DNA from 2 places in the Stenotrophomonas sp. GSD10 genome. Region 2 is predicted to be linked to the other one. Evidence: riboswitches for the same ligand, from Rfam matches in the RefSeq annotation. Region 2 holds a riboswitch; the other holds the start of a gene.
The links. A riboswitch is a leader RNA that binds a small molecule or an ion and turns the genes downstream of it on or off. The one in region 2 is predicted to bind cobalamin.
Positions count from the first base shown of each region.

Region 1 (14,780 bases), 4.3 Mb from region 2:
CCGACATCCCCGCCATGACCCCGATCCCCGAGACCGTGCCGCCCATCGAAGTGCGCATGGCCGAAATCGTCTTCCCCAACCACACCAACCACATGGGCACCCTGTTCGGTGGCCAGGCGCTGGCGTGGATGGACAAGGCCGCGTTCCTGGCCGCCGCCCGTTATTCCCGCCGCACCGTGGTGACCGCACGCAGCGACCAGGTCGACTTCAAACTGCCGATCCGCATTGGACAGATGGTGGAAACCATCGGCCGTATCGTCGAGGTCGGCCGCAGCTCGATGAAGGTCGAAGTGGAGCTGATTGCCGAAGACCTGCACAGCGGCGAGCGCCAGCTGTGTACCCGCGGCCACTTCGTGATGATCGCGCTGGGTGAAGACGGCCAGCCCACGGCCGTGCCGCGTCTGCCCGCTGCGCCCTGAAGCGATGCTTGCGGGGGCGCCCCCACGCCCCCACCTGAAGACCATGACCCCGCCGCTGACCGACTTCATCGACCGCGCCCAGCGCCTGTTCGTGCTGACCGGCGCCGGCTGCAGCACCGCTTCGGGCATTCCCGATTACCGCGACACCGACGGCCAGTGGAAGCGCACGCCGCCGGTGACCTACCAGGCCTTCATGGGCGAGGCGGCCACCCGCCAGCGCTACTGGGCGCGCAGCCTGCTGGGCTGGCCGCGCTTCGGCCTGGCCCGTCCCAACGGCACCCACCAGGCACTGGCCGCGCTGGAGTCCCGCGGCAAGCTGCAGGTGCTGCTGACCCAGAACGTGGACGGCCTGCACCAGCGCGCCGGCAGCCACAATGTGATCGACCTGCATGGCCGCCTGGACCTGGTGCGCTGCATGGGCTGCGAACGCCGCAGCAGCCGTGAGGATTTCCAGCAGCGGCTGCTGGATGCCAATCCAGGCTGGGATGCCCTGGAGGGCGGCATCGCTCCCGATGGCGACGCCGATCTGGAGGCCGATTTCTCCCGCTTCGTGGTGCCCGAGTGCCCGCACTGCGGCGGGGTGCTGAAGCCGGACGTGGTGTTCTTCGGCGAAAACGTGCCGCGTGAGCGCGTGGCGGCGGTGCACGACCACCTGCAACAGGCTGACGCCGTGCTGGTGGTGGGCTCCTCGCTGATGGTGTATTCCGGCTTCCGCTTCGTGCAGGCCGCCGCCAGGGCAGGGTTGCCGGTAGCGGCGCTGAACCGGGGCCGCACCCGTGCCGACGACCTGCTGCAGTTCAAGGATGAACGCGACTGCGCCGAGGCGTTGGCCGGCTGGGTGGCGGGCTGAGCCGAGCGTGGGCTCGGCTCTACAAGGGGTTGTTGGTTTCTGTAGAGCCGAGCCCACGCTCGGCTCAGCCAGGTCGCGCGAAACAGCGATCCATCCACACGGTTGATTCGCAGGCCGTGCGGCGGTGCAATACGCTCCCCATCCGCTTGCCCCCGCATTGCCGTGACCCAGCTGTTTTCGCCGATCTCGCTCGGCCCCCTCACCCTGTCCAACCGCATCGTCATCGCGCCGATGTGCCAGTACTCCGCCGAAGACGGCCGCGCCAGCGACTGGCACGCCATGCATCTGGGCAACCTGGCGCAGTCCGGCGCCGGCCTGCTGATCCTGGAAGCCACCGCGGTCGAACCACGCGGCCGCATCAGCTGGGCCGATCTGGGGCTGTGGGACGACGGCACCGAGGCCGCTCTGGCGCAGGTGCTGGCCAGCGTCCGCCGCTGGTCGCCGATGCCGCTGGGCATCCAGCTTGGCCACGCCGGGCGCAAGGCCTCGGTGAGGCGCCCGTGGGATGGCGGTGGCCAGCTGCCGGCCGACGATGCCCGCGGCTGGCCCACGGTGGCACCGTCGCCGCTGCCGTTCCATGCCGCCGATCCGGCACCGCAGGCACTGGACGAGGCCGGCATCGCCGAGGTCATCGCCGCCTTCGCCGCCAGCGCGGTGCGCGCCGAGCGCCTGGGCTTCGAGCTGATCGAGCTGCATGCCGCGCACGGTTACCTGCTGCACCAGTTCCTGTCGCCGCTGAGCAACCGTCGCACCGATGGCTACGGTGGCTCGCTGCCGAACCGCCTGCGTCTGCTGGTGGAGGTGTTCGACGCGGTGCGCGCGGCGGTGTCGGACAAGGTCGCGGTGGGTGTGCGCCTCTCCGCCAGCGACTGGGTCGAAGGTGGCTGGGACCTGGTGCAGAGCGAAGCACTGGCTCAGGTGCTGGACGCACGCGGCTGCAATTTCCTGCACGTTTCCAGCGGCGGGCTGGATGAGCGCCAGAAGATCACCGTCGGCCCGGGCTACCAGGTGCCGTTCGCGGCGGCGATCAAGGCCAAGGTGCGCATGCCGGTCATCGCCGTGGGCATGATCACCGAGCCGGAGCAGGCCGAGTCGATCCTGCGCCACCGCCATGCCGATGCCGTGGCGCTGGCGCGCGGCATTCTCTACGACCCGCGTTGGCCGTGGCACGCCGCCGCCGCACTGCGCGAGAGCGTGCTACCGGCGCCGCAGTACCTGCGCTGCGAACCGCGCGATGCACGCGGCGTGTTCAAGACCCGCTGAGGCTCACACCCGCCAGGCCGGCGCCATGCCGGCCTGCAGATGCTCGAACAGCGCACGGATCTTGGCGGTGAAGTCGCGGCGGTCGCTGACGCAGAAGTAGACGTCCATCGGTTCCGGGCGCCATGCGCTGTCGGTGTCGAACACCGCACGCAGGCGGCCGTCACGCAGATAGGGTTCGGCCACGAACGCGGCCAGCCGGGTGATGCCGGCCCCGGCGGTGGCCAGGGCGGCCAGCGCATCGATGTCATCGCAGACCATGCTGGGCGGCAGCGCGGCGTCCACGCGCTGGCCGTCCTTCAGCAGGCCCCAGCGCAACGGCCGGCCATCGGTGGGGAAGCGGTGCAGCAGGCCGCGATGGCTGCCCAGATCGGCGGGGTGTTGCGGGGTACCGTGCGCCTGCAGGTAGGCCGGGGCAGCGCAGAACACGAACGGCACGCGCGCCAGTTGCCGTGCGACCACGCCGTCCTCCAGCTGCGCACCGATGCGGATGCTGGCATCCACCGCCTCCGGGCCATGCTGTACGGCGCGGTCATTCAGGCGCAGCTCCAGCTGCAGCTGCGGGTAGCGCTGTTGCAGCGAGGGCAGCAACGGTGCCAGTACATGGCGACCAAACGCGCTGCTGCTGGCGATGCGCAGCGGCCCGGCCGGTTCGATATCGCCAGAGGTGACCATCGCCTGCGCGCGTGCCAGGTCGGCTTCGATGTGCCGCACCTGCACCAGATACAACGCACCGGCCTCGCTGAGTGCCAGCTGGCGCGTGCTGCGGTTCAGCAGCCGTACGCCCAGATGGGCCTCGAGCCGGTTGATGTTCTGGCCGACGGCGGTGGCGCTGATGCCAAGGGTGCGGGCCGCAGCGGCAATGCTGCCGGTCTCTGCCGTGCGGGTGAAGCTGCGGATCAGTTGCAACAGGTTCATGACCTACCAGCTTGCCATGGGATCGGCCAAGTATCGCTTGGGACAGAACCAAGCCCTTCGGTTGCATCGGTGACCATCGATCCGATCAACACCCTGCTGGCCTACACTGCCAGGATGCGCCCCGACTCCATCCTCACCCTGTCCTGCCCCGATCGTACCGGCATCGTCTACCGTGTGTCCGGCCTGCTGTTCGACCACGGCTGCAACATCCTCGACGCCCAGCAGTTCGGCGACGAGGAGAGCGGCCGCTTCTTCCTGCGCGTGCATTTCGACCGCGACGCCGGCTTGCCGCTGGACACCGTGCATGCCGCGATGGCCACGCTGGCGGCCGAGTTCGGCATGGATTGGCAACTGCACGACGGTCGCCGCCGTGCGCGCCTGCTGGTGCTGGTCAGCAAGCAGGGGCATTGCCTGAACGATCTGCTGTTCCGTGCCCACAGTGGCCAGCTGAAGGTGGACATCGCCGCAGTGGCGTCCAATCACGCCGACTTCGCGCCGCTGGCCGCGTCCTACCAGGTGCCGTTCCATCATCTGCCGGTGAACGCGGAAACGCGCGCGGTGCAGGAGCAGCAGATCATCGATCTGGTCGAGCGCGAACGCATCGATCTGGTGGTGCTGGCGCGCTACATGCAGATCCTGTCACCCACGCTGTGCCGCGCATTGGCTGGCCGGGCGATCAACATCCACCACAGCTTCCTGCCCAGCTTCAAGGGCGCGCAGCCGTACCACCAGGCGCACGCGCGCGGGGTCAAGATCATTGGTGCCACCGCGCACTACGTGACCGAGGATCTGGACGAAGGCCCGATCATCGAACAGGACGTGGCCCGCGTCGACCATGCGATGGCGCCGCGCGAGCTGGTGCGGCTGGGCAGCGATACCGAGTCGCAGGTACTGGCACGTGCGGTGCGCCGCCATGTGGAGCACCGCATCCTGCTCAACGGGCATCGCACGGTCGTATTCCGGTAGTGCCGGCCGCTGGCCAGCAACGGCACCTATCCCGGGGTTGCCGGCCAGCGGCCGGCACTACCACCGATGACCGGTAATGCCCGGCGGTTTTCTCACTCTCCAAGAGGAGCGGCTTCATTCGCATTCCACGCCTTTCCTGCAGATAGGCCTGGGGCACGTTGAGCGGACGCCATCAATGTGCTCCAGAAGGCCAGGCGGAATCGAAGACCACATCGGGTCCAATATGAAATCAACGCCCTCGCGACGCGCGAGTTTGGCGGCTGGTATGAAGTCGGCATCGCCCGCCACCAGTATGATCTGGCGAACCTGCCGCTTCAGCGACAACGATGAGATATCCAGACCAATACGCATATCAACGCCCTTCTGCCTGACTTCAGGGTGCAGATCGCCGGGCAGGAGCGTGGAGAATGAGCGCTTGCCTTTCAGGAGCGCATCGAGCGTTCGTGAATCGGTTGTCCACGAACCGGAGTCCGCGAGATGGCCAAGACGCAGTGCCACTTTTCGCTTCTGCTTCAGGGCCTCGTGAAGGCTGATCCTGAAGTGTGCTTCCGGCGAGCGTGCATAGTCGATGCAGGCGCCCGAGATCGGGTTGTGCATCCGCTTCCGGAGTGGTGGGCAGTCGTAGAAGAAGATGCGGTAGAGATCCCGTCGTTCACACCCCGACGAAGTCAGGTGCGCAAGTGCCCACCGGTAGGCAACCTCTGCGGCACGTTCAGCGTTGCTGGCGTTGTGAGGTTCAATCCGGCGGAATCTCTTAACGAAGTATCCGCCATCGATGAGGATCGCCGTTGGCATGCCTTTGCCCTTTCGATTCCTTCCAGTAAAAAGCCCTCGGTTCGGCCGTCCCGCGATCTGTAGGGGGCGTACTTGGAGGGCTGGAGGTTCATTGTGTTGCTGTCTGCAGGGGCATACAAGCGGCAGAGGCGACATGATGACCAGGTAGTGCCGGGCCACGCCGGGCAGCACGCGGGTCAGATCACCGCAATCCCCGCCTTGCCCAGCGCCTCGCGCACCATCGCGTCGTTGGCCTCGGTCACCGGCCGGGTCAGCTCCCACAGGAACTTCACCCGGAAGCCGGATTTCACCGCGTCCTGCGCGCTCCATAGCACGCAGTAGTCACGCGCCAGGCCGCACACGTGCACCTCGCGGATGCGGCGCTCGTGCAGCCAGCCGGCCAGGCCGGTGGCCGGGCGCTCTCCGTCAGGGCCATGGTTTTCGCGGAAGGCACTGTACGAATCCACCTGTTGGCGCGTGCCCTTGCGCAGGATCAGGTCGGCCGAGGTCCAGTCCACGCCGGGGTGCAGCACGGCGCCTTCGCTGCCCTGCACGCAGTGGTCGGGCCACAGGGTCTGCGGCTGTGCATGCAGCAGGATGGTCTCGAATGGGCGCTGGCCGGGATGCTGGCTGGCGAACGAGGCATGGTCGGCCGGGTGCCAGTCCTGGGTGGCCACTACCGTGCGGTAGTGGCGCTGCGCCAGCAGCGCGTTGATCGGCGCCACCAGTGCATCGCCCTGGTCACAGGCCAGCGCGCCGCCGGGCATGAAGTCCGGCTGCAGGTCGATCACCAGCAGGGCGACATCGGCGGGCAGGACAGTCATGGCAGATCCACTACAAACTGAAGGGGCGACCAGCGTGGCCGCCCCCGAGCGCACGTCAATCGCCCTGCGGCGTCTCAGCGTCCTGCCCGTAGTACAGCAGGCCGATCTTGATCCGCTCGCGGCCGGTTTCACGGCGATGGCGGTTGGCATCGCGCAGCGAATACACGCAGCCGCAGTACTCCTGCTGGTAGAACTGCTCGCGCTTGCTGATCTCGACCATGCGGCTGGCACCACCGCCCTTGCGCCAGTTGTAGTCCCAGTACTGCAGGCCTTCGTAGCGCGACGCGGCGCGGATGCCGCAGTCGTTGATCTGCGCCATGTTCTTCCAGCGCGAGATGCCCAGCGACGAGCTGATGGTGTCGTAGCCGTGCTCGTGTGCATACAGTGCGGTGCGCTCGAAGCGCATGTCGAAGCACATCGTGCAGCGGATGCCGCGCTCGGGTTCGTTCTCCATCCCGCGCGCGCGGCTGAACCAGTTGTCGGTGTCGTAGTCGCAGTCGATGAAGGGAATGTCGTGCTGCTGCGCGAAGCGGATGTTCTCCTGCTTGCGCAGCTCGTATTCCTTCACCGGGTGGATGTTGGGGTTGTAGAAGAAGATCGCGTAGTCGATCCCGGAGGCGGTGATCGCCTCCATCACTTCGCCCGAACAGGGCGCGCAGCAGGAATGCAGCAGCAGGCGCTTGCCGTTGGCGGGCAGTGTCAGGGTGGGGCGTTGGAGCTCGGTCATGGTCGGGTACCGCAGGGGCCGCCGGCAACGGCGACGGCCCCTGCCTCAGGGCGTGGGGAACGGGTCTGACCGGATACCGTGGAAAGGACGCGCGCGACCGCGCTGCCCGCCTGCGCAGGACAACGACAGCCCCGGCACCCTCCCCGCGGAGAGTCCAGGTCGAATCAGGGGACGGTCGTGTCCCCCGGCCGGGGCCGGTCTTCGGGCTGATGGACACGGGCCGAAGCCCTCCTACTCCCTGCCGCTTCCCAGGCGTGAGCCCAGTGCTGTTGGCAGGATTCGTTTCCATTCACCGCTGCGGGGCAGCTCCGGAATGGGCGCGCCAGGCGCCTTCACCGGATTCCCGTTCAAATCCCTGCCTTTGCCGGAGCGAGGGCAGGGATACCTTCGGCGTGTGCACGGTGGACCGGTTGGCGGCAATGGTCAAGGACCGAATTCCGTGCAGTGGTGTGGCTCACTTCTCAGGTTGTGAGAGCGTCCCTTGCCATACTGGACACCAGCGGACGGGAGAGGGCGTGTGGCAGACAAATATTGCGATCTGGTCATGAAGGGCGGCATCACCAGCGGCATCGTGTATCCCAATGCAGTACTCGCGCTGGCCCGCGAATACCGCTTCAAGAGCATCGGCGGTACCTCGGCCGGCGCCATCGCCGCTGCAGTGGCGGCGGCGGCGGCCTGCGGCGATCGTCGCCAGCAGGCCGGCGAGCGCCTGCCCGATGATGCGGGCTACAACGGATTGTCGGCGGTGTCGGCGCAGCTGTCGCAGCGCGGCTTCATCTATCGGCTGTTCCAGCCTGCACGCGGTGCGCGTGCGGCGTACCGGCTGCTGGTGGTACTTACCGGCAATGCCGGCCTGCCGCGCAAGCTGCTGTGCCTGGCCATCGCGGTGTTCACCATTGCACCGCTGGAAGTGCTGGTTTCGCTGGCGCTGCTGCTCGGCCTGGGGTGGTGGGGCGGTGGTTGGAGCGGCATGGCGGCCACGCTGGTGCCGTCGCTGCTGTGCGCGTATGGGGCGGGTGTGGCCGGCGCTGCGCTGCGGGTGGCGCGGGTGGCGCGGCGCAACCTGCTGGGCCTGTGCAGCGGTCTGGGGCGCGACCGCTCCAGGCCGGCACTGACCGAGTGGCTGCACACCTGCCTGCAGCAGCTGTCGGGCAAGGCACTGGACGCGCCGTTGACCTTCGCCGACCTGCATGACGCGCCGCGCTACGCCGGTGAGCCCGACAGCCCGCATGCGATCAGCCTGCAGATGATCACCACCTGTGTCTCGCACAACGAACCGCGCACGCTGCCGCTGGGCGGGGCGCAGTTCTGGTTCCTGCGCGAGGAGTTTGCGCAGCTGTTCCCGGCCAGCGTGGTGCAGTGGCTGGTGGACCATGCCGGGCCGCCGCTGGAGGTGGACGGGCGGCACTATCACCGCCTGCCGCAGGGCCCGCAGCTGCCGGTGCTGGTGGCCACACGCATGAGCCTGAGCTTCCCGCTGTTGATCAGCGCGGTGCCGTTGCATGAGCCGTCGCGCCGCGAGCGACGCTGCGAGCCGACGGCCGCGGCGGCCGACCCGGAGCACAACGTGGCCGACAGCATGGAAGGGCTGACCAGTGCCGGGCAGACCTGCGGCCCGGTGATCACCGCCTTCCGCATCTGCTGGTTCTCCGATGGCGGCATCAGCAGCAACTTCCCGATCCACCTGTTCGATGCCGCGCTGCCGCGCTGGCCGACCTTTGCCATCAACCTGGTCTACCCGCAGCACGCCGAAGACGTGAGTCATGGCAGCAGCGGCCGCCAGGCGCTGGAACATGCGGTGTTCCTGCCCACCGAAAACCGTCACGGCTGGCAGCGCACCTACCAGTCGATCGCCACGCCGTTGGCCGCCGCCGAACTGGGCCGCTTCCTGTTCGCGGTGGTGGCGACCATGCAGAACTGGCGCGACCTGCTGCAGGCACGGGCGCCGGGCTACCGCGACCGCATCGTGCACGTCAGCCTGCAGGGTGACGAGGGGGAATGAACCTGGACATGCCGCAGGAGGTGCTGACCCGCATCGCCGACAAGGGCAGCCTGGCCGGTGCACGCTTCTGTGCGTTCTCGTTCGAGAACCACTACTGGATCCGCTGGCGCAACCTGGCCTCGGCCTACCAGCGCTACACGCTGGAAGTGGCGCGTACCGATGATCCGGCGCAGCAGGTACTGGCGTATCGCGCAGCCTATTCGATGGTCGCCAGCGGCGTGCCGGCACCACCGTCGTACAAGCTGGGCTCGGAAGACAAGCGGTTGGGGTCACAGCAGCTGTGGGGGCTGATGGTCGAACAGGGCCGCAGCTGGGACGACCTTGGCCCCGACCTCACCGATGGGGCGCCGCGGCCACTGCCACAGATGAAGGTGACGCCGATCTACTGAGCCGATGCTCGGTAGATCCACGCCTCGGGGCAATCGGGGTCAGATCCGTTTTCCGCAGGAAAACGGATCTGACCCTCCCCGGGGTACCTCAGCGCCACGCCTCCACCACCGCATCACCCCGCAGCGGCGCATACAGCGGCAATGCCAGCTCCTGCTTTACCCAGCCCGGGTTGAGCGTGCGCAGGCCGGCCAGATACTCGCGTGCCAGCGCGGCATCGCCCTGGCGCATGGCCAGCCGCGCAGCCCGGGCCCAGGTGCGGTCCCAGCCGTGTGCCAGCGACAGCGACGTCGCCAGCGCGGCGCGCGCACCGGCCACATCGCCTTTCTCCCAGCGTTGCTCGGCACGGATGATTGCGTCGTTGGACAGGCGCATGTCGTACAGCTCGCGCAGCCGCGCTACCGCGCGTGGATCGGCGTCCACGCGCAGGTCGGTGTCCTGCCAGTCGCCGCCGGGGGTGCGCACCAGCAACGCCGCCGACCATTGCCCGCTGCGTTGGCCCCCGCCGCCTGGCCGGCTTCAAGTGCCGCCAGCAGGCGCGCCGCCAGTGCGCCGCGTGATGCCTGGAAGCGGCGTTGCATGGCGGCCAGCACCTCCGGCCCGGCCAGGCCGTTGCCCTGCACGCTGAGCATGCCCTCACCGTGTGCACCGGCCCAGTCCGCCTGTTGTGCGCTGGCGCCGGTGTACTGCGCATTGCCGCCGCGCGCGCTGACCAGTCCCACCTGGCGCTCGGCCAGCGTGGTGCCATCGAAGTCGCCGTCTTCATCGAGCAGCTGCTTGAGCACCTGGGCAGGCGTGCGGCCCTTGGCCAGCAATGCGAGGCCCTTCGACCCGTAAGTCGGGTTGGTTTCGAACTGGCTGGCGACGGCACCGACCTTCGCCTGCGCCCACGGCACACCCACGCCACCGACCGCCAGGTTGTGCGTGGCCACTGCCACGCCGCAGTCGCCGGCCTCGTTGCAGGCCACGATGGAAAACGTCGCCCACGCCGGTGCGCAGACGGCAGCGAGCAGCAGGGCCAGGCAGGGGCGTAGCAGGAACATGGGTGTCTCCAGGGCGGGCATCCCGATTGGGATGCAGCCGACGCACGAAAGGTTTAGTCCCGCGCATCCCATCATGGGGTCAGATCCCTTTTGCAGGCAAAAGGGATCTGACCCCAACGGCATCAACGCCCCGGCAACTGCGCGAATGCGCGCTGCATGCAGTCCTCGCGCGGGCACACGCGGCAGCCCGGGCCGATCGATACCGAGTTGCCCGGGCTCTGCACATCCAGCCCCAGCGAATACACCAGCCGCTCGGCGTGCTGCAGGTCGCAGCCCAGCGCCACGGCGAAGGTCTTGCGCGGCTGGCCGTGGCCGACCGGCCCGCTGCTGACCTGCCGCGCCAGCCAGAAATGGCGGCGGCCATCAGGCATGCGCGCGGTCTGGGTGAGGATGCGCCCAGGCTGGTTGAATGCCTCGTACACGATCCACAGCGGGCACGAGCCGCCCACCTGCGAGAAGTGGAAATCGGTGGCCGAATGACGCTTGGACACATTGCCCGCGCGGTCCACGCGGATGAAGAAGAACGGCAGCCCGGGCGCACTGCGCCGTGCCAGCGTACTCAAGCGATGGCAGACCGCCTCGAAGCCCACGCCGAACTGGTGCGCCAGCAGCTCGATGTCATAGTTGCTGGCTTCGGCCGCACGCAGGAAACGCATGTACGGCATCACCAGTGCGCCGGCGAAATAGTTCGAAAGACCCACCCGCGCCTGCGCGATGCGCGCCTCATCGCTGAAACCGGCACGCGCCACCACCGCATCGATCTGCGGCAGGTAGCCGTGCAGGGCCAGCTCGGCCGCCATCTGGAACGCCTGCTGGCCCGGTTCCAGATAATCGGGCAACCACAGCCGGCGCGTGCCGGCGTCGTACTGGCGCTTCTCGCGCCCGGCCTGCAGCGCGGCCACTTCCACCAGCACCCCGTGGCGGTCGGCCAGCAGCTGGCGCAGGCGCGGCGCCACGTGCCCGGGCGACAACACCCACTCGGCGAACAGGCGTTCGGCCAGCTCGTCCAGTTCGGGAATGTGGTTGTGCATGCGGTTGAAGAACTCGCGCACCTGGTCGCCGGCTGGCAAGGTGCTGCCGGCCCCCGGCTCGCCGAGCTGGAACTCCAGTGCGGCGGCATGCTCGCGCAGCGCCAGATGACGGCGGTGCAGGTCCAGCAGGGCGCGGCTGACCTGCGGCAGGTTGCCGGCCAGGGCGCGCAGTTCGGTGGCACTGACGTCGGCCAGGCCCAGGTCGCGCAGGGTCTCGCCCAGCGCTTCCTGCAGCGCGGCGGGCTCATCCTCGTCGAACAGCGGCGAAACGTCGCCCAATACCTGGCCCAGCTTCTTCTGCACGGCCGGGGTCAGCGGGCGTTTGTTGCGCTCGATCTGGTTCAGATAACTGGCCGACAGCCCCAGCGCCCGCGCCAGGTCGGCCTGGCTGTAGCCGCGCTGTTCGCGCAGCCGCAGCAGGCGCAGGCCGAGTTGTCGCTGGGCAGCTGAATAATTCACAGAATTAACAGGAATCGTGGGGCGTGTTGGCCAGATTAAGCGGGTTCAGCCCGGAAATCGAGGTGGGCGCTGTGAATAATGCCAAGCATCTTTCGAGCCCGTGGGATTGTCGTCATGACTGTTGCAGCGCCCCGTATCCGCATGCTGATCGATGGCCAGTTCATCGAATCGGCCACCTCCCACTGGCAGGACGTGGTCAATCCGGCCACCCAGGACGTCCTGGCCCAGGTGCCGTTCGCCACCGCCGGTGAAGTGGACGCCGCCGTCGCTGCTGCCAAGGAAGCCTTCAAGACCTGGCGCAAGACCCCGATCGGCACCCGCGCGCGCATCTTCCTGAAGTACCAGCAGCTGATCCGCGAGAACATGAGCGAGCTGGCCCACATCCTCACCGCCGAACAGGGCAAGACCCTGCCCGACGCCGAAGGCGATGTGTTCCGCGGCCTGGAAGTGGTCGAGCACGCCGCTGCCATCGGCAACCTGCAGCTGGGCGAACTGGCCAACAACGTGGCCAATGGCGTGGATACCTACACGATCATGCAGCCGCTGGGCGTGTGCGCTGGCATCACCCCGTTCAACTTCCCGGCGATGATCCCGCTGTGGATGTTCCCGATGGCCATCGCCACCGGCAACACCTTCATCCTCAAGCCGTCCGAACAGGACCCTATGGTGACCATGCGCCTGGTGGAACTGGCGCTGGAAGCCGGCATTCCCAAGGGCGTGCTGAACGTCGTCCACGGCGGCGAAGAAGTGGTCAACGCCATCTGCGACCACCCGGACATCAAGGCCGTGTCGTTCGTCGGTTCGACCCGTGTCGGCACCCACGTCTACAACCGTGCCTCGCTGGCCGGCAAGCGTGTGCAGTGCATGATGGGCGCCAAGAACCACGCCGTGGTGCTGCCGGACGCCAACAAGGAACAGACCCTCAACGCGATGGTCGGCGCCGCCTTCGGTGCCGCTGGCCAGCGCTGCATGGCCGCCTCCACCCTGGTGCTGGTCGGCGAAGCGCGCAACTGGGTGCAGGACCTGGTCAGCAAGGCCAAGACCCTCAAGGTCAGCGGCGGCACCGTGTCCGGCACCGATGTCGGCCCGGTCATTTCCTGCAGCGCACGCGAGCGCGTGGAAGGCCTGATCGCCTCGGGCGTGGAGCAGGGCGCCAAGCTGGTGCTCGATGGCCGCAAGCCGCAGGTGGATGGCTTCGAGAAGGGCAACTTCGTCGGCCCGACCATCTTTGCCGGTGTCACCACCGACATGCGCATCTACCAGGAAGAAATCTTCGGGCCGGTGCTGGTCATCCTCGAAGCGGAAACGCTGGAAGACGCCATCGCGATGGTCAACAGCAACCCCAACGGCAACGGCACTGCACTGTTCACCCAGTCCGGCGCGGCCGCACGCAAGTTCCAGGAAGACATCGACGTCGGCCAGGTCGGCATCAACGTGCCGATCCCGGTGCCGGTGCCGCTGTTCTCGTTCACCGGTTCGCGCGCCTCCAAGCTGGGCGACCTGGGCCCGTACGGCAAGCAGGTCGTGCTGTTCTACACCCAGACCAAGACCGTCACCGCCCGCTGGTTCGATGACGAGACGCTGAGCCACGGCGTCAACACCACGATCAGCCTGAAGTAACGGCAGGAGCAGCCATGAGCCACTCGATGACGACGGAACTGGAAGAAGCACAGCAGGCGTACCGCGAGGCTGCGCGCGACTTCGCACAGGCCGAACTGGCGCCGCACGCCGCGCGATGGGATGCGGAGGGCATCTTTCCGCGCGAGGCGATCGCCAAGGCCGGTGAACTGGGCTTCTGCGGTCTGTACATGGACCCGGAAGTAGGCGGCAGCGGCCTGAGCCGACTGGACGCCGCCGTCGTCATCGAGGAGCTCGCCAACGTCGATCCGTCGACTGCGGCCTACATCAGCATCCACAACATGGCCTCGTGGATGGTGTCCAAGTGGGGCCAGCCGGCCCTGCGCGATGCGTGGGGCACCGATCTGTCCTCGGGTAGCAAGCTGGCCTCGTACTGCCTGACCGAACCGGGCGCCGGTTCCGATGCGGCCTCGCTGAAGACCACCGCCGTGCGCGACGGTGACCATTTCGTGCTGAACGGCGCCAAGGCCTTCATCTCCGGCGCCGGTGCCACCGAACTGCTGGTGGTGATGGCGCGTACCGGCGGTGCCGGTGCCGGCGGCGTCAGCGCCATCGCGGTGCCGTCGGACCTGCCGGGCATCAGCTATGGCCGCAAGGAAGAGAAGATGGGCTGGAACAGCCAGCCCACCCGTGGCATCACCTTCGAAAACGTCCGCGTGCCGGTCAGCCACCTTCTGGGAGAGGAAGGCGGCGGCTTCAAGCTGGCGATGAAGGGGCTGGACGGCGGCCGCATCAACATCGCCGCCTGCTCGCTGGGTGCTGCGCAGGGCGCGCTGGATGCCGCACGCCGCTACATGGGCGAGCGCCGCCAGTTCGGCAAGGCGCTGGCCGATTTCCAGGCGCTGCAGTTCAAGCTGGCCGACATGGCCATCGAGCTGGTCGCCGCGCGGCAGATGGTGCACTCGGCCGCGCGCAAGCTCGATGCCGGTGCCAGCGATGCCAACGTGTGGTGCGCGATGGCCAAGCGCTTCGCCACCGATGCCGGCTTCAAGATCTGCAACGAAGCACTGCAGATCCACGGCGGCTACGGCTACATCCGCGAATACCCGATCGAGCGCCTGCTGCGCGACAGCCGCGTGCACCAGATCCTGGAAGGCACCAACGAGATCATGCGGGTGATCGTTGCCCGCCACCTGCTCAACACCGAAGAGGAACTGCGATGAAGGATTGGCGTACCCAGGAGCACGTGGGCCTGAAGGTCGAGGCCGATGGCCACACCGCCGTGGTCACCCTGCACAACCCGCCGGCGCACACCTGGACCGTGCACAGCCTGTCTGCGCTGCGCGACCTGGTGGGCGCGCTCAACGCAGACCGCGACATCTACGCGCTGGTGATCACCGGTGACGGCGAGAAGTTCTTCTCCGCCGGTGCTGACCTCAACCAGTTCGCTTCCGGCGACAAGGCTGCTGCACGCGAGGCCGCGCGCCGCTTCGGTGAAGCCTTCGAAGCGCTGTCCGCCTTCCGTGGTGTGTCGATCGCCGC
Region 1 is NZ_JAOCMC010000002.1:4,487,364-4,502,143, forward strand. Features, by position in the region: gene N4G47_RS20780 (acyl-CoA thioesterase) at 15-419, shown strand; gene N4G47_RS20785 (NAD-dependent protein deacetylase) at 463-1,269, shown strand; gene N4G47_RS20790 (NADH:flavin oxidoreductase/NADH oxidase) at 1,432-2,532, shown strand; gene N4G47_RS20795 (LysR family transcriptional regulator) at 2,536-3,447, opposite strand; gene purU (formyltetrahydrofolate deformylase) at 3,562-4,413, shown strand; gene N4G47_RS20805 (NYN domain-containing protein) at 4,528-5,208, opposite strand; gene pncA (bifunctional nicotinamidase/pyrazinamidase) at 5,385-6,011, opposite strand; gene N4G47_RS20815 (epoxyqueuosine reductase QueH) at 6,067-6,738, opposite strand; cobalamin riboswitch at 6,931-7,124, opposite strand; partial or broken gene N4G47_RS20820 (patatin-like phospholipase family protein) at 7,256-9,129, shown strand; gene N4G47_RS20825 (hypothetical protein) at 9,218-9,592, opposite strand; gene N4G47_RS20830 (DUF1028 domain-containing protein) at 9,526-10,170, opposite strand; gene N4G47_RS20835 (helix-turn-helix domain-containing protein) at 10,293-11,660, opposite strand; gene N4G47_RS20840 (CoA-acylating methylmalonate-semialdehyde dehydrogenase) at 11,775-13,280, shown strand; gene N4G47_RS20845 (acyl-CoA dehydrogenase family protein) at 13,295-14,461, shown strand; gene N4G47_RS20850 (enoyl-CoA hydratase) at 14,458-14,780, shown strand, end outside.
Region 1: linked by a shared signal. The riboswitch ahead of N4G47_RS20815 (epoxyqueuosine reductase QueH) and the one ahead of btuB (TonB-dependent vitamin B12 receptor) in region 2 are both predicted to bind cobalamin.

Region 2 (14,780 bases):
AGGTGGCGCCGCGGCTGTCAGTGCCGGATCGCTCGCTGCGCGATGTGCCCTCGGCACCGACCGCGCCGCTGCAGCAGGTGCTGATGGCCCGTGTACTGGAAGCGCAACGGCGCCCCGGTGTGATCGACCTGGCCTTCGCCGGCCCGCGCGGTCGCCAGTTCTATCCCGGCGCGCAGTTGGCCAAGCACACCGCGCAGGTGCTGCGCCATGGCCAGCAGACAGTGGAGACCTACGCACGCCCGAATGGATCACCGCGGTTGCTGGCGCAGATCGTACGGCGCGGCCCGCGCATGGGCCTGCACACCCACAGCGAGCGTCTGCTGCTCACCCATGGCGCGATGGAGGCCCTGCAGCTGGCACTGCGTGCGGTCACCCAGCCCGGTGATGCGGTGGGCATCGAAGCGCCGTCGTACTTCAACCTTTACCCGCTGCTGGCCACGCTGGGCCTGCAGGCCATCGAACTGCCGACCCATCCACAACACGGCCTGGACGTGGACGCGCTGGAGGCGCTGCTGGAGCACACGCCACTGGCGGCACTGGTGGTGATGCCGACGGTGCACAACCCGTTGGGCTGCACCATGCCGATGGCCGCCAAGCAGCGCCTGGCCGAACTGGTCAACGCGCGCCAGCTGCCGCTGATCGAAGATGCGGTGTATGCCGAGCTGCAGTTCTGCGAGCCACCGGCACCGCTGCTGAAGGCCTTCGATCGCGACGGCTGGGTGATGGTGGTCGGTGGCTTTTCCAAGACGCTGGCGCCGGACTACCGCATCGGCTGGCTCGATGGCGGCCGCTTCGCCGAGCGCATCGCACTGCTGAAATTCCAGTCCACCGGCGGCGAACCGCAGCTGCTGGGTGACGCAGTGGCCGCGTATCTGGAAGCGGGCAGCTACGAGCACCACCTGCACCGCATGCGCCGCCTGTATCGCGAACAGGTCGGACGGCTGCGCCAACTGGTGGCCGAGCACTTCCCGGCCGGCACCCGTGCCACCGAACCGCAGGGCGGCTTCCTGCTGTGGCTGGAACTTCCCGGCGTCGATACCCGCGAGCTGTTCGAGCGTGCGCTGGTGGAGGACATCGTGTTCATGCCCGGCCAGGTGTATTCGCGCGGCGCGCGCTACCGCCATGCCCTGCGCCTGTCGTGCTGCCAGACGCTGGACGTGCGCTTCGTTGGCGCGGTGGAGCGCCTGGGAGCGATGGCGTGCGAGCTGGCGGCTGCAACACGGTAGTGCCGGTCGCTGGCCGGCAACTGCACTGCCGGCCAGCGGCCGGCACTACCCTCAACGGTCAAGCAGATGCGTGCCCAGGATCTGGCCGTCCGCCCCCGGCAGATGCGGCAGGCGGCCCCAGCACGGCATCGGCAAGCGCTGCTGCAACGTGGCGATGTTCTCGTCCTGGCGCTGCATGGCCGGGTCGATGTGATTGCCGATCCAGCCCAGGCATTCCACGCCGCTGGCCTGCAGCGATTGCGCGGTCAGCCGCGCGTGGTTGACGCAGCCCAGGCGCATGCCCACCACCAGCAGCACCGGCAGCTGCAGCGCACGCACCAGATCGAGCTGATCCAGCGTGGCCGAGACCGGCGCCAGCCAGCCGCCCACGCCCTCCACCACCACGATGTCGGCCTGCGCGCGCAGGCGTTCGAACGCGGCCACGATCGGTGCCAGCTGCACCTGCACGCCGTCCTCGGCGGCCGCCAGTTCCGGGGCCAGCGGCTGCCGCAGCGCATAGGGGTTGAGGTCGGCATAGTCCGGTACCGGCCAGCTGGCCGCCTGCAGCGCCAGCGCATCCTCGTTGCGCAGGCCCTGCCCCCGGTCTTCGCTGCCGCTGGCCACCGGCTTCATGCCAACGGCACGCAGGCCGCGCCGGCGCAGGGCATGCAGCAGCGCCGTGCTGGTGGCGGTCTTGCCGATCTCGGTATCGGTGCCGGTCACGAACAGCGCGGGCGGCAGGGTGGCAGGCAACGGCATCGACAGGCTCCAACAGGGCAACAGAGCGTTCATTATCGCCGGCCCGGTGCGCTTGCTAGACTGCATGCATGTTCGCCAATGCCTCGCTGACCGGCAGCAAGCCGGAACAATACGCCCAGCTGCTGGAGCAGGCCCGTGGCCTGGTCTACGGTGAGTCCGACCGCATTGCCAATGCGGCCAACCTCTCCGCACTGGTCTACCACGCCCTGCCCGACCTGAACTGGGTGGGCTTCTACCTGTACGACGGCAAGGAGCTGGTGGTCGGCCCATTCCAGGGCTTGCCGGCCTGCGTGCGCATTCCGCTGGACAAGGGTGTGTGTGGCGCCGCTGCCAGCCAGCGCGTAACCCAGCGTGTGGAGGACGTCGATGCCTTCCCCGGCCATATCGCCTGCGATTCGGCCTCACGCTCGGAACTGGTGGTGCCGCTGCTGCGCGGCGATGAGCTGATCGGCGTGTTCGACATCGACAGCCCCAAGGTCGGCCGCTTCGATGCCGACGACCAGGCCGGCCTGGAAGCCATCGCGCGCGTGTTCGTCGAGGCGCTGGGATGAGCGCACCGAAGCTGCGCAACATCGGCCCGAAAAGTGCAGCCTGGCTGCGCCAGGTCGGCCTGCGCAGCCGCGAGGACCTGGCCGCGATCGGTGCGGTCGGTGCGTTCGTCAAGGTCAAGCGGGCCGGCTTCAAGCCCAGCCTGAACCTGCTGTACTCGCTGGAAGGGGCCTTGCTGGACTGCCACTGGCAGGAACTGAGCGAGCCGCAGCGTCAAGCGCTGGTGCAGGACTACGAGGCACGCATCGCCGCGCATCCGCTGAAGGCAGCCGGCCCGGCCTCGGGTCCGGTGCATGAGCAGCGCTTCGATGACGACGGTGACGCTGAGGACAGCGCAGCGGACGACGCCGACGAGGATTGACGGCGCGCGCCGGTAGAGTCGAGCTTGCTCGACTTCTGCCGAAAGCAGTCGAGCAAGCTCGACTCTACGGACGGCCGAAGCACCAACAGGGTTACGGCTGCTGCAGCTCCAGCAGTTCGCCCACCAGGCCCACCTCACCGCGCTCCAGCCACACCCGCAGACGGGTACCGTGGTCGATGCGCAAGGCCCAGCACAGCGACATCGGCAGACCGCAGACCTGCGACAGCACCATGCGCAGCGGGCCACCGTGGCTGACCACCAGCGTCGGTAGCGGCTCCTCCTCGTCCAGCAGCCGGTCGAGCGCGCGCGCGATGCGCCGTTCGAAGTGGCCCCAGCTTTCACCGTTGGGCGGCGGGAACGCATGCGGATCGGCGTGGAAGGCTGCCAGCGCGTCCTCCGGCAGGTCGAACAGCGACTGCCCGTCCCAATCGCCGAAATCCAGCTCCTCCCATTCCTCGTCTGCTTCCACATCCAGTCCGCGCGGGGTGGCCAGCGCCATCGCCGTATGCAGCGAACGCAGGCGCGGCGAACTGATCACCCGCTGCCATTCCTGCCCGGCGTAAGCCTCCACCAGTTCCTGCGGCAGGCGCGCCAGCTGCGGCGGATCGCTGCGGCCATCGAGGTATTCATCACGGCCGTTGCCCGCGTGGCGGACCAGATCGAGAATCATCGCTGCCGGCCGGTCTGTACCTGCCGGCGCGGCAGCGCCTCGGACAGGCCAGCGGCGGGGATCGGTAGCGGTTGGAACAGAATCATCGGCAACACTTCCAGAACGGATGCCCCGCGACGGGGCGCATCATTCTAGCGTGCGCCGCCCTCTGGCTGCCCACCTGCAACGGCGCTGCGCACCGGCGTGGCGGGCGACATCAGCCGTTTGCCGAGACGGATCATCGGTGCTTCGACGAAGCGATGGCCGAGTGCAGCCAGCGGCAGTACCACCAGCAGCGTCATCGCCGCGCACAACAGGTAGCCGACACTGCCGCCCTGGACGGCAAGCACCCGCGCGAACACTGGACCGAGCACCGCGATGACGATCGGATGCCCGAGATAAAGCGAATAGCTCACCGTGCCCAGCCAGGCGGAGAAGCGATTCACCAGCCAACGCGGCGGGCACTGCGAGAAGCCCAGCAGCAGGCACAGGTAGCCCAGCCCCGACAACTGCCACTGCCAGGGGCCGGCGGCAGCCCACGCGGCTGAGGACGCGGCCAGCAGCAACAACAGCACACCCGCCAGGTTCAACCCCTTTGCCCAGCGCCGCGCGCGCGGTGCCGGCAACCGCGCCAATGCAGCAAAGGCATGGAAGCCCACCAGCCCCATCGCGAAGACGGGGGCATGGCGCAGCCAACCGTAGTCACCCAGCGAGGCCTGGAGGCTCGGGCCCAGCACGCCCGTCCAGGCCAACGCCACCAGCGCCAGCAACCCGATCAACAGGGCCCAGGCGCTGCGCGCCTTGCCGACCAGCACGTAGAGCGCGGGAAAGATGGCGTAGAACAGCATCTCCACGCCCACCGCCCAACTGGCCCACACGATGCCCGCTTCCCATCCCGGGAACAGGTTGAAGGTGAAGGACAGGTTGGCCGCGATCTCCCCCATGAATGGCCGGCATGGTCGCCGCGACCATCGCGGAACAGGGAGAACATCAACAGCACATAGAAGAGCGGCGCGATGCGAAGGAATCGATGCAGGTAGAAGCTCAGCAGCGGCCGGCCACTGGCCTGGTGCCGGGGCATGGTGTAACACAGGGAAAACGCACTGATGACGAAGAACAGCGCAACGCCGGTGGCCCCCATGTGCACGGCCGGCAGCCAGGCCGCCGCTACCGGCAGGGCCGGTGCCGGCATCGACTGTACGTGGTACAGCACCACGTACACCGCCGCCAGGCCGCGCAGGGCATCGAGAAACTGCAGGCGATCCTTCGCAACCATGGCCACTCGCACGAACCTGAAGAGGCCACTACTCTAACGCCCGCGGCAGGCAATGACTTAGACTGCGCGCACTTCCAGGTGACCTGCGGCTTCGGCCGGCAGGTTGAAACGGGAAGCCGGTGACGCGTGATTCCGCGCCATGCCGGCGCTGCCCCCGCAACGGTAAGCACGTCAGTTCCAGGCAATACGCCACTGTGCCGCGCGCACGGGAAGGCGCCTGGACGGTGGCCTCGCGCCACCCGGCGGCGAGCCCGGAGACCGGCCCGGAAGCCTCAGGTCGCGATGCGGTGGGCATGGCGCCGGATGCCTGCAGCCTGCGGGCATCGGCGCGTGCCTGCCTTCACGGCTTCTCCCCTTCGCCACGCGGGCGTGCGTGGCACCTGGAGTCCCCCATGAAGCTGCAGTCCCGAATGCTGTCCCTGGCCGTGCTGGCCGCCCTGCCCGCGCTGGCGCAGGCCAACGAAAACACCACCGCGCTCGACCAGATCCTGGTCACCGCCACCCGCACCCCGATCGCCCTGCAGGACAGCATCGCGCCAGCGCAGGTGATCGACCGTGCGCAGATCGAATCCAGCCAGGCCACCTCGCTGCAGGAACTGCTGCGCGGCCGTGCCGGCATCAACCTGACCAATGCCGGTGGCCTCGGCAAGCAGAGCTCGCTGTTCCTGCGCGGCACCAACTCGGGCCATACCGTGGTGCTGGTCGATGGCGTGCGCATCAACAGCGCCGATCTCGGTCTGGCCATGTACCAGGACCTGCCGCTGGCGCAGATCGAGCGCGTGGAAATCGTCCGTGGTCCGCAGTCGAGCCTGTACGGTGCCGACGCCATCGGTGGCGTGATCCAGATCTTCACCCGCCGCAACCAGGGCGATTTCGCCCCGCACTTCCAGCTCGGTGGCGGCAGCAATGGCCTGCGCGAGGCCAGCGGTGGCATCGGCGGCGGCAGCGAGCGCGGCTGGTTCGGCGCCGACATCGCCTACCAGCATTCCGATGGCATTGATGCCTGCCGTGGCTCGGCCACGCTGTTCACCGGCTGCTTCGCCGACGAGCCTGACCGCGACGGCTACCGCAACCTGTCCAAGAGTCTGCGCGGCGGCTATACCTTCAACGAGCAGTGGAACGTGGAAGGCAGCGCGCTGCGCGCCGATGGCAAGAACCATTACGACGGCTACTACAACTATTCGGAAACCCGCCAGCAGGTGCTGGCCGGCAAGGTGCGCTACACCCCGTCCGAGCGCGTGGCCGTCACCGCCAACGTCGGACGCAGCGACAACGAATCGGACAACTTCGGCGCCTTCGATGTGCGTGGCAGCGCGCAGACCCACCGTGACAGCGCTTCGCTGCAGAGTGATTTCAGCGTGGCCGAAGGCCAGCTGCTGAGCGCCGGCGTCGACTGGAGCGAAGACAATCTGGACGGCAGCAGCGCCGGTTACCTCGTCGACAGCCGCCGCAATACCGGCGTGTTCGTGCAGTACCAGGGTCGCTTCGGTCGCCACCAGCTGCAGGCCAGCGCGCGCAACGACGACAACCAGCAGTTCGGCAACCACGCCACCGGCAGCGTCGGCTGGGCGATGGAGCTGGGCCACGGCCTGCGCCTCAACGCCAGCTACGGCACCGCCTTCAAGGCACCGACCTTCAGCGACCTGTACGACCCATGGAGCGGCGTGCCGACCCTGGATCCGGAGAAGTCCAGAAGCGCCAATCTGGGCGTTTCGCAGCAGGGCCAGGGCTGGCACTGGGGCCTGGACGTGTACGAAACGCGCATCGACGATCTGATCACCTACGATGCCGCGACGTTCCGGATGCAGCAGGTGGAGAAGGCGCGCATCCGCGGCGCCGAACTGACCGGTGGCGCGCTGCTGGCCGGCTTCGACATCACCGCGCAGCTGAGCTACACCGACCCGCGCAACCGCACCGCTGACAATGCCCAGTTCGACAACTGGCTGCCGCGCCGCGCGCAGCAGACCGCTCGCCTGGACATCGACCGTCGCTTCGGTGATTTCCGCGCCGGGCTGACCGTGCAGGGTGCGGGCAAGCGCTATGACGATGCCGCCAACACGGTGAAGGTCGGCGGCTACGGCACGCTGGATCTGCGCGCCGAGTACGCATTGACGCCGTCGTGGTCGCTGCTGGCGCGCGCGGCCAACGTGTTTGACCGCAGGTACGAGACGGTGGCGTGGTTCAACCAGCCCGGCCGCGAGTACCAGTTGAGCGTGCGCTACCAGCCGAGGTAGTGCCGGCCGCTGGCCGGCAACATCGGGATCTTCGGCAACGCATTCCGGGGTGCCGGCCAGCGGCCGGCACTACCCAGTGCGTTGGCCCGGGTTACCGCCCGACGACCGGCGTTGTCCGTTGAATCAACGCTGCAACCCCGGCAGTTCGCGCAGGTCATCGATCACCGCCACCGCATGCGCGGTGGCCAGATCCAGGCCGCGCGGATAGCCGTAGCGCACCAGTGCGATCGGCATGCCGGCATCTTCGGCGGCGCGGAAATCGGTGAGCGAGTCACCGACCATCAGGCAGTCCTCCACCGGCAGCCCGAAATGGGCGGCGATGTGGCGCAGCGGCTCGCCGCTGGGCTTGCGCTGTGGCAGCGAATCACCGCCCAGCACCAGCGCGAACGCGTCGGCGATGCCCAGGTGCTGCAGCAGTGGCGGCACCAGGGCTTCGGGCTTGTTGGTGCAGATTGCCAACGGCACGTCGCGGGCACGCAGCTGCGCCAGCGCCCCGGTCACCCCTTCGAACAGCTGCGGGCTGCGCAGCAGGCAGTCGCGGTAATGCACCATGAACACCGGCATCACGGCAGCCAGATCGACCTTGCGACCGGCCGCCTGCATGGCCTGTTCAACCAGCCGGCCCACGCCGTCGCCGATCCAGCCCAGCACGGTGGATTCGGGCACGCGCGCCATGCCGATCTGCTCCAGCGTGCGGTTCAGCGCTTCAGCGATATCGGCAGCGCTGTCCACCAGCGTGCCATCAAGGTCGAACACAACCAGCGGATAGGGATACGACAAGGGACGGCACCTGCACGACGTGGAGCCGTCCATTGTACGCCGCCCGTTTTCCTGCCAGACCGGCCTCAACCGATGCGGCGCGCGCGCGTGGCCAGGAAAGTGGGCAGATAGCGATCGATGAGGAAGCGTGGCTGTGGCTGCCAGTCTTCCATGAAGCGATCGATGACGAAGCCGGCATCGAGCTGGCCGCCGAGCAGTTCGGTCAGGCTGTGGCCGAAGGTCAATGCATCGCCACGGGCCAGTTTCGCTTCGCGCTCGGCCGGCGCCAGGTCTTCCAGATCCGAGTAGGGAATGGCGTACTGCGGCCGGATCAGGCCCTGCGCATCCAGCTGCGGATCGCGTGCACCGACAAACAGCACCGGGTTGTAGAAGCTGGCCATCAACAGGCCATCGCGGGCCAGCACGCGGTGGCACTCGTTCCACACCGGGCGCACGTCGGGCACGTACAGATTGGAGATCGGCTGGAACACCACATCGAAGCTGCCGCTGGCGAAGGCGTGCAGATCGCGCATGTCGCCCTGCACGGTGCGCAGCTGCAGGCCATCGCGCGCGGCCACCGCACGGTCCTGTTCCAGCTGCCCATCGGAAAGGTCGAACACGGTGACCTCGGCACCGGCCGCCGCCAGTACCGGCGCCTGCTGGCCGCCGCCAGAGGCCAGGCACAGGATGCGGCGGCCGCGCACATCACCCAGCCAGTCCAGCGGCAGCGCGCGCGGGTCAGGTGCACCTGCCATCGCCCTTCGCGGGCGGCGGCGACGGTGGCACTGTCCACGGGGCGCGACCATTCGCGCACCTCGCTGGCCTGGCGATCCCAGGCAGCACGGTTGTGGTCGATCAGGGCCTGTCCATGGTTCATGCGTTCTCCTTGCCCGGTGGGCGCCAATCCAGATCCTGGAAGGACGGGCTGGCGAAGCATTCGGCCAGGAAGTCCAGGAATCGCCGCATGATAACGGGCTGCTGGCGCCGCGATGCGTACACCGCATGAATGCCCAGCTCGTCCAGACTGAACTCGGGCAACAGCTCGATCAGCTCGCCACTGCGCAGCAGCGGCGCCACCTGGTAGGTCGGCAACATGGCGATGCCGGCGCCGGCACGCACCGCTTCCAGCAACAGCGACGCCTCGTTGGCGCTGATGTTGCCGCCCACCGCCACCGAGAGTGAGCGGCCATCGCGGTGCAGCTGCCACAGGCTCTTGCCCACGTAGTGATGGGTCAGGCAGTTGTGCGCGGCCAGATGTTCGGGCGCCGTGGGAGTACCGTGCAACTGCAGGTAGGCGGGGGTCGCGCACAGCACCGAGCGGCAGGTGGCCAGCCGTCGCGCGATCAGGCTCGGGTCGATCTGGCGGGCGATGCGCACCGCCAGGTCCACCCGTTCCTCCACCAGGTTGACCGTGCGGTCGACCAGCAGCAGCTCGATGCGCGCCGCCGGGTGCCGCGCGACGAAGCCGGCCACCGCGCGCGCCAGGTGACTCTGTCCGAACGACACGCTGGCCGTCACCCGCAGCGTGCCGTGCGGCTCGGGATCGTCGCTGGCCAGTTCGCCCTGCAGCTCCTCGCCGATGGCCAGCATCTGCCGGAAGCGCGCCAGTGCCGCTTCGCCGGGACCGGTCAGGCTGATCCGGCGCGTGGTCCGGTGCAGCAGGCGCACGCCCAGCCAACCCTCGACCTCGGCCAGGTAGCGGGTGACCATCGCCCGCGACATGTCCAGCACCTCGGCGGCGGCGGTGAGGCTGCCGCGCTCGGCCACCTCGACGAACACGGTCATGGCGGTCAATCGGTCCATCTGCTCGATTCCTGCAACAAACAAGCGCGTTATACGCTGTTTTTCGAGCGACTGCAGCGGCCTAGAGTGACCCCATTCCCACCCCACACCGCCCCACGGAGTCCTGCCATGAAGATCGCCCTCGTTGGTTCCACCGGCAATATCGGCCGCCAGATCGCCCGCCACGCGCTGGCCCACGGCCATCAACTCACCGTCATCGTGCGCAGCGCGCAGGACCTGCCGGCCGAACTGGCCGGCGCGCATCCGGTGATCGCCTCGCTGGATGACCAGGACGCCCTGGTGGCCGCCATCGCCGGCCACGACGTGCTGGCCAGCGCCTACGGCCCGCGCCCGGGTGATGACGTCGGCCGCGTCGGCGAAGTGGCCGCGCAGCTGGCTGCGGCCGCACGCAAGGCCGGTGTGCCGCGCCTGGTGGTGGTCGGTGGCGCCGGCAGCCTGGAAGTCGCGCCGGGCATGCAGCTGGTCGATACCCCGAACTTCCCGGAGGCCTACAAGCCGTACGCGCTGGCCCACCGCGAAGCGTTCAAGCGCCTGCAGGCGGTGGACGACCTGGACTGGACCTTCTTCTCGCCGGCCGCTGAAATCGGCCCGGGCGAAGAACGTGGCCAGTACCGCGTGCAGCCCAGGGCCTTCCTGGCCGACGCCAGCGGCCACAGCCGCATCAGCTACGCCGACTACGGCGCGGCGTTCGTGGCCGAGCTGGAGGCGCACCAGTACCCGAAGCAGATCATCACTGCCGCGTATTGATCATGCCGTCCGCCGAGCTTGGCCCGGCGCTACCTACCTGTAGAGCCGAAGGCAACGGCAGGAGCCGTTGCCAACGTCGCTTGCGACGGCCCGTAGGGGGCCGGGCAAGGACGCCCGGCATAGCCCACGCTCGGCTCCCCATCCGACACAAGGAATTGCCCATGCGCACCGCTGCCCTGCTGCTTCCCTTCGCACTGGCCGCCAGTTTCACCAGTGCCCCGCTGCTGGCCGCGCCGGCCAGCCCGGCGCACGCCACGGCGGCGAAATCCCAGCTGCACCTGCAGACCTTCCATCCTGGCCCGCAGGCGATGTTCTCGGTGTCTTCGGTGCTGATCGAGGGCCGCCACGACGCGATCCTGGTCGATGCGCAGTTCGGTGCCAGCGATGCGCGCAGGCTGGTGGACCTGATCCGCGCCAGCGGCAAGCAGCTGACCACGATCTACATCAGCCACGGCGATCCGGACTACTACTTCGGCCTGGCCACCGTGCAGGATGCGTTCCCGCAGGCGCGCATCGTTGCCACCGCACAGACCGTCGCCCACATCCAGCAGACCCAGGCCGGCAAGCTGGCCTACTGGGGGCCGAAGATGGGCGCCGATGCACCCGCACGCATTGTGCTGCCGCAGGTGCTCGACGGCGATGCCCTGCAGCTGGAAGGCCAACGCCTGCCGTTGATCGGTCTGGACGGCCCGACCCCGGACCGCAGCGTGCTGTGGGTGCCGTCGCTGCGTGCGATCGTCGGCGGCATTCCGGTGGTGGCCGGTGAACATGTGTGGATGGCCGATACGCAGACGCCGAAGTCGCACGCCGACTGGCTGCAGACGCTGCAACGCCTGCAGGCACTGAAGCCGAAGGTGGTGGTGCCGGGCCACTACGCACCCGGTGCGGCGCTGGACACCAGCGCGCTGCGCTTCACCGCCGACTACATCCGTGCCTTCGATGCCGAGACGGCGAAGGCCAGGGACAGTGCGGCACTGGTGAAGGCGATGCAGGCGCGCTACCCGACGCTGGCCGGCGAAAGTTCGCTGGAGCTGAGCGCGAAGGTGGCCAAGGGCGAGATGCAATGGCCGTGAGGTAGGGAGTTTTCTTTTGCAGGGCTGCGCCCTGCACCTGCTCAATGCAACGGCCACAGCCGAAGCAACAGCAACAGCTGGCTATCCGTGGGATGGCGAGGTGGATCCGGTTGCGGGGGACGCCGTGAATCCGTCCATGGAGGCTCGGTCGCGCCATCCATGGCGCTCGCGCCCCCGCAACCGGACCCACCCCGCCTTCGACAGATCTCCGCAATCTGTCTGGATGGCATGGCCTGCTCTTGGTGGGTGTCGACCTTGGTCGACACATAGATCAGCTTCGCGGGGAATCGTTGGGTTCGTGCTCGAACAATTCCCCCTGCACCACCGGCTCCTTTTCGCGGAAGCCACCCAGGCCGACACCGACCAGGCGGTAACGGGTCGCGGCCGGCAGGTCGACGCGCGCGCGCAGCGCCAACGCAATGTCGCGCAGCTCTTCCATCGACTCCGGCGGGCGCTCCGGGGTGAAGCTGCGGGTAAGGATCCGGAACTGCGCGGTCTTCAGCTTCAGCACCACGGTGTGGCCGATGCGCTCGGTCTTGCGGGTGGCCTTCCAGGTCTTTTCAGCCAGCTGCACGATGGCCTCGCCCAGGTCTTCCAGCAGCAGGTCTTCGGCAAAAGTATCTTCCGAGGAAATCGACTGCACCTGCTGGTCCGGTTCCACCGGGCGCTCGTCGACGCCGCGTGCGCGGTTGTACAGGCTGCGGCCGAAGCTGCCGAAGGCCTCTTCCAGATCGATCAGTGCCCATTGCCGCAGGTCGCCACAGGTGACGATGCCGCGCGCGGCCAGCTTGCCTTCCATCACCTTGCCCACACCCGGCACGCGGTTCACCGGCAGCGGTGCCAGGAACGCATCCACGCGCTGCGGCGGAATCACGAACTGGCCATCGGGCTTGCGCCAGTCCGAGGCGATCTTGGCCAGGAACTTGTTCGGCGCAATCCCGGCTGAAGCAGTCAGGTTCGTTTCCTCGCGGATCTGCGCGCGGATGGTGCGGGCGATCTCGGTGGCCAGTTCGATGCCGCTCTTCGGTTCGGTCACATCCAGATAGGCCTCGTCCAGCGACAGCGGCTCGACCAGGTCGGTATGGCGCAGGAAGATCGCCCGCACCTGCTGTGACACCGCCTTGTAACGTGCGAAGTCGGGCGGCACGAAGATCGCGTCCGGGCACAGGCGTTCAGCGCGCACCGCAGGCATCGCCGAACGCACGCCGAACACCCGCGCCTCGTACGACGCCGCGCAGACCACTGAACGCGCGCCGCGCCAGGCCACCACCACCGGCTTGCCGCGCAGCGAGGGATCGTCGCGCTGCTCCACCGACGCGTAGAACGCGTCCATGTCGACGTGGATGATCTTGCGCAGTCGGGTCATGTCAGGTGGGAGAGGCGGGGGCAGGCGGTGCGGGCCACACGCCGAAGTATGGTCGTTGCACATCAACAGGATGCGCGTATTCCCTTGAAAACACTACGGTTGCGTACGGTTGAAATGTTTGCTCGGCGCAGTTTCCACGGGCATCCTCGAGCGCTTGTTTCCCTGTTTCCCCGCTTCCAGGATTGTGCTTCATGACCCGTCTCCACGCGTTCAACCGCGAACAGCTGCTGGCCAGCGCACGCGGTGAACTGTTCGGCACCGCTGCCGGCCGTTTGCCCAACGACCCGATGCTGATGTTCGACCGCATCACCGAAATCCGCGAGGACGGCGGACCGCATGGCAAGGGCATGGTACGCGCCGAACTGGATATCCGCCCGGACCTGTGGTTCTTCGGCTGCCACTTCATCGGCGACCCGGTGATGCCCGGCTGCCTGGGCCTGGATGCCATGTGGCAGCTGACCGGCTTCTACCTGACCTGGCTGGGCGCCCCCGGCAAGGGCCGCGCGCTCGGCTGTGGCGAGGTGAAGTTCACCGGCCAGGTGCTGCCGGAGGCCAAGCTCGTGCGCTACGAGATCGACATCAGCCGGGTGATCAACCGCAAGCTGGTGATGGCCCAGTCCGACGCCCGCATGTACGTGGATGATCGCGAAATCTACAGCGCCCGCGACCTGCGCGTCGGCCTGTTCACCGAAACCGGGAGCTTCTGATGCGTCGCGTCGTCATCACCGGCATGGGCATCACGTCCTGCCTCGGCAATGATCTGGATACGGTCTCCAGCGCGCTGCGCGAAGGCCGCTCGGGCATCACCGCACTGGCCGACCATGCCGAGGCCGGCCTGCGCAGCCAGGTGGGTGGTCGCGTCGACCTCGAACTGGAAGCACTGATCGACCGCAAGCAGAAGCGCTTCATGAGCGATGCGGCGGCCTTCGCCTACCTGGCCATGCGCGATGCCATCGCCGATGCCGGGCTCAGCGCCGAGCAGGTCAGCAGCCTTCGTACCGGCCTGATCGCCGGTTCTGGCGGCGGCTCCAGCGAATGGCAGATCGGTGCGGTTGATCTGCTGCGCGAGCGCGGCGTGCGCAAGGTCGGCCCGTACATGGTGCCGCGCACGATGTGCTCGACGGTCTCGGCCTGCCTGGCCACCGCCTATCAGATCAAGGGCGTCAGCTACTCGCTGTCGGCCGCCTGCGCGACCTCGGCGCACTGCATCGGCGCGGCCGCGGACATGATCCGTCATGGCGCGCAGGACATCATGTTCGCCGGTGGCGGCGAAGACCTGCACTGGTCGATGAGCGTGATGTTCGATGCGATGGGCGCGCTGTCGACCAGCTTCAACGACACCCCGGCCAGCGCCTCGCGCCCCTATGACAAGGACCGCGACGGCTTCGTCATCGCCGGTGGCGGCGGCATGCTGGTGCTGGAGGATTACGAGCACGCGGTCGCGCGCGGTGCGCACATCCATGCCGAACTGATCGGCTATGGCGTCACCTCCGACGGTGCCGACATGGTGGCGCCGTCCGGCGAAGGCGCGGTGCGCTGCATGAAGATGGCACTGCAGGGCGTCGATCGCCCGCTGGACTACCTCAACACCCACGGCACCTCGACCCCGCTGGGTGATGTCACCGAGCTCAACGCGATCCGCGAAGTGTTCGGCGATGCGGTGCCGCCGCTGTCGTCGACCAAGGCGTTGTCCGGCCACTCCTTGGGTGCGGCCAGCGTGCACGAGGCGATCTACTGCCTGCTGATGATGCGCGATGGCTTCGTTGCCGGCTCGGCCAACATCGGCGAGCTGGACCCGAAGGTGGAGAGCTTCCCGATCCTGCGTGAGAGCCGCGAGCAGAAGCTGGACACGGTGATGTCCAACAGCTTCGGTTTCGGTGGCACCAACGCGGCGCTGGTGTTCGGGCGCGTGTGATGGGGACAGGTGTGCCGACCACCGGTCGGCACCCACCGGTGGATGTAGAGTCGAGCTTGCTCGACTGCATCGAAAAGCGTGCCA
Region 2 is NZ_JAOCMC010000002.1:156,439-171,218, reverse strand. Features, by position in the region: gene N4G47_RS00930 (aminotransferase-like domain-containing protein) at 1-1,226, shown strand, start outside; gene bioD (dethiobiotin synthase) at 1,278-1,964, opposite strand; gene N4G47_RS00920 (GAF domain-containing protein) at 2,033-2,515, shown strand; gene N4G47_RS00915 (TfoX/Sxy family protein) at 2,512-2,874, shown strand; gene N4G47_RS00910 (histidine phosphatase family protein) at 2,966-3,544, opposite strand; gene N4G47_RS00905 (acyltransferase family protein) at 3,676-4,467, opposite strand; partial or broken gene N4G47_RS00900 (acyltransferase family protein) at 4,563-4,799, opposite strand; cobalamin riboswitch at 4,859-5,080, shown strand; gene btuB (TonB-dependent vitamin B12 receptor) at 5,192-7,033, shown strand; gene gph (phosphoglycolate phosphatase) at 7,157-7,813, opposite strand; partial or broken gene N4G47_RS00885 (class I SAM-dependent methyltransferase) at 7,879-8,669, opposite strand; gene N4G47_RS00880 (LysR family transcriptional regulator) at 8,666-9,595, opposite strand; gene N4G47_RS00875 (NAD(P)-dependent oxidoreductase) at 9,704-10,342, shown strand; gene N4G47_RS00870 (MBL fold metallo-hydrolase) at 10,504-11,415, shown strand; gene dinB (DNA polymerase IV) at 11,687-12,781, opposite strand; gene fabA (3-hydroxyacyl-[acyl-carrier-protein] dehydratase FabA) at 12,973-13,488, shown strand; gene fabB (beta-ketoacyl-ACP synthase I) at 13,488-14,696, shown strand.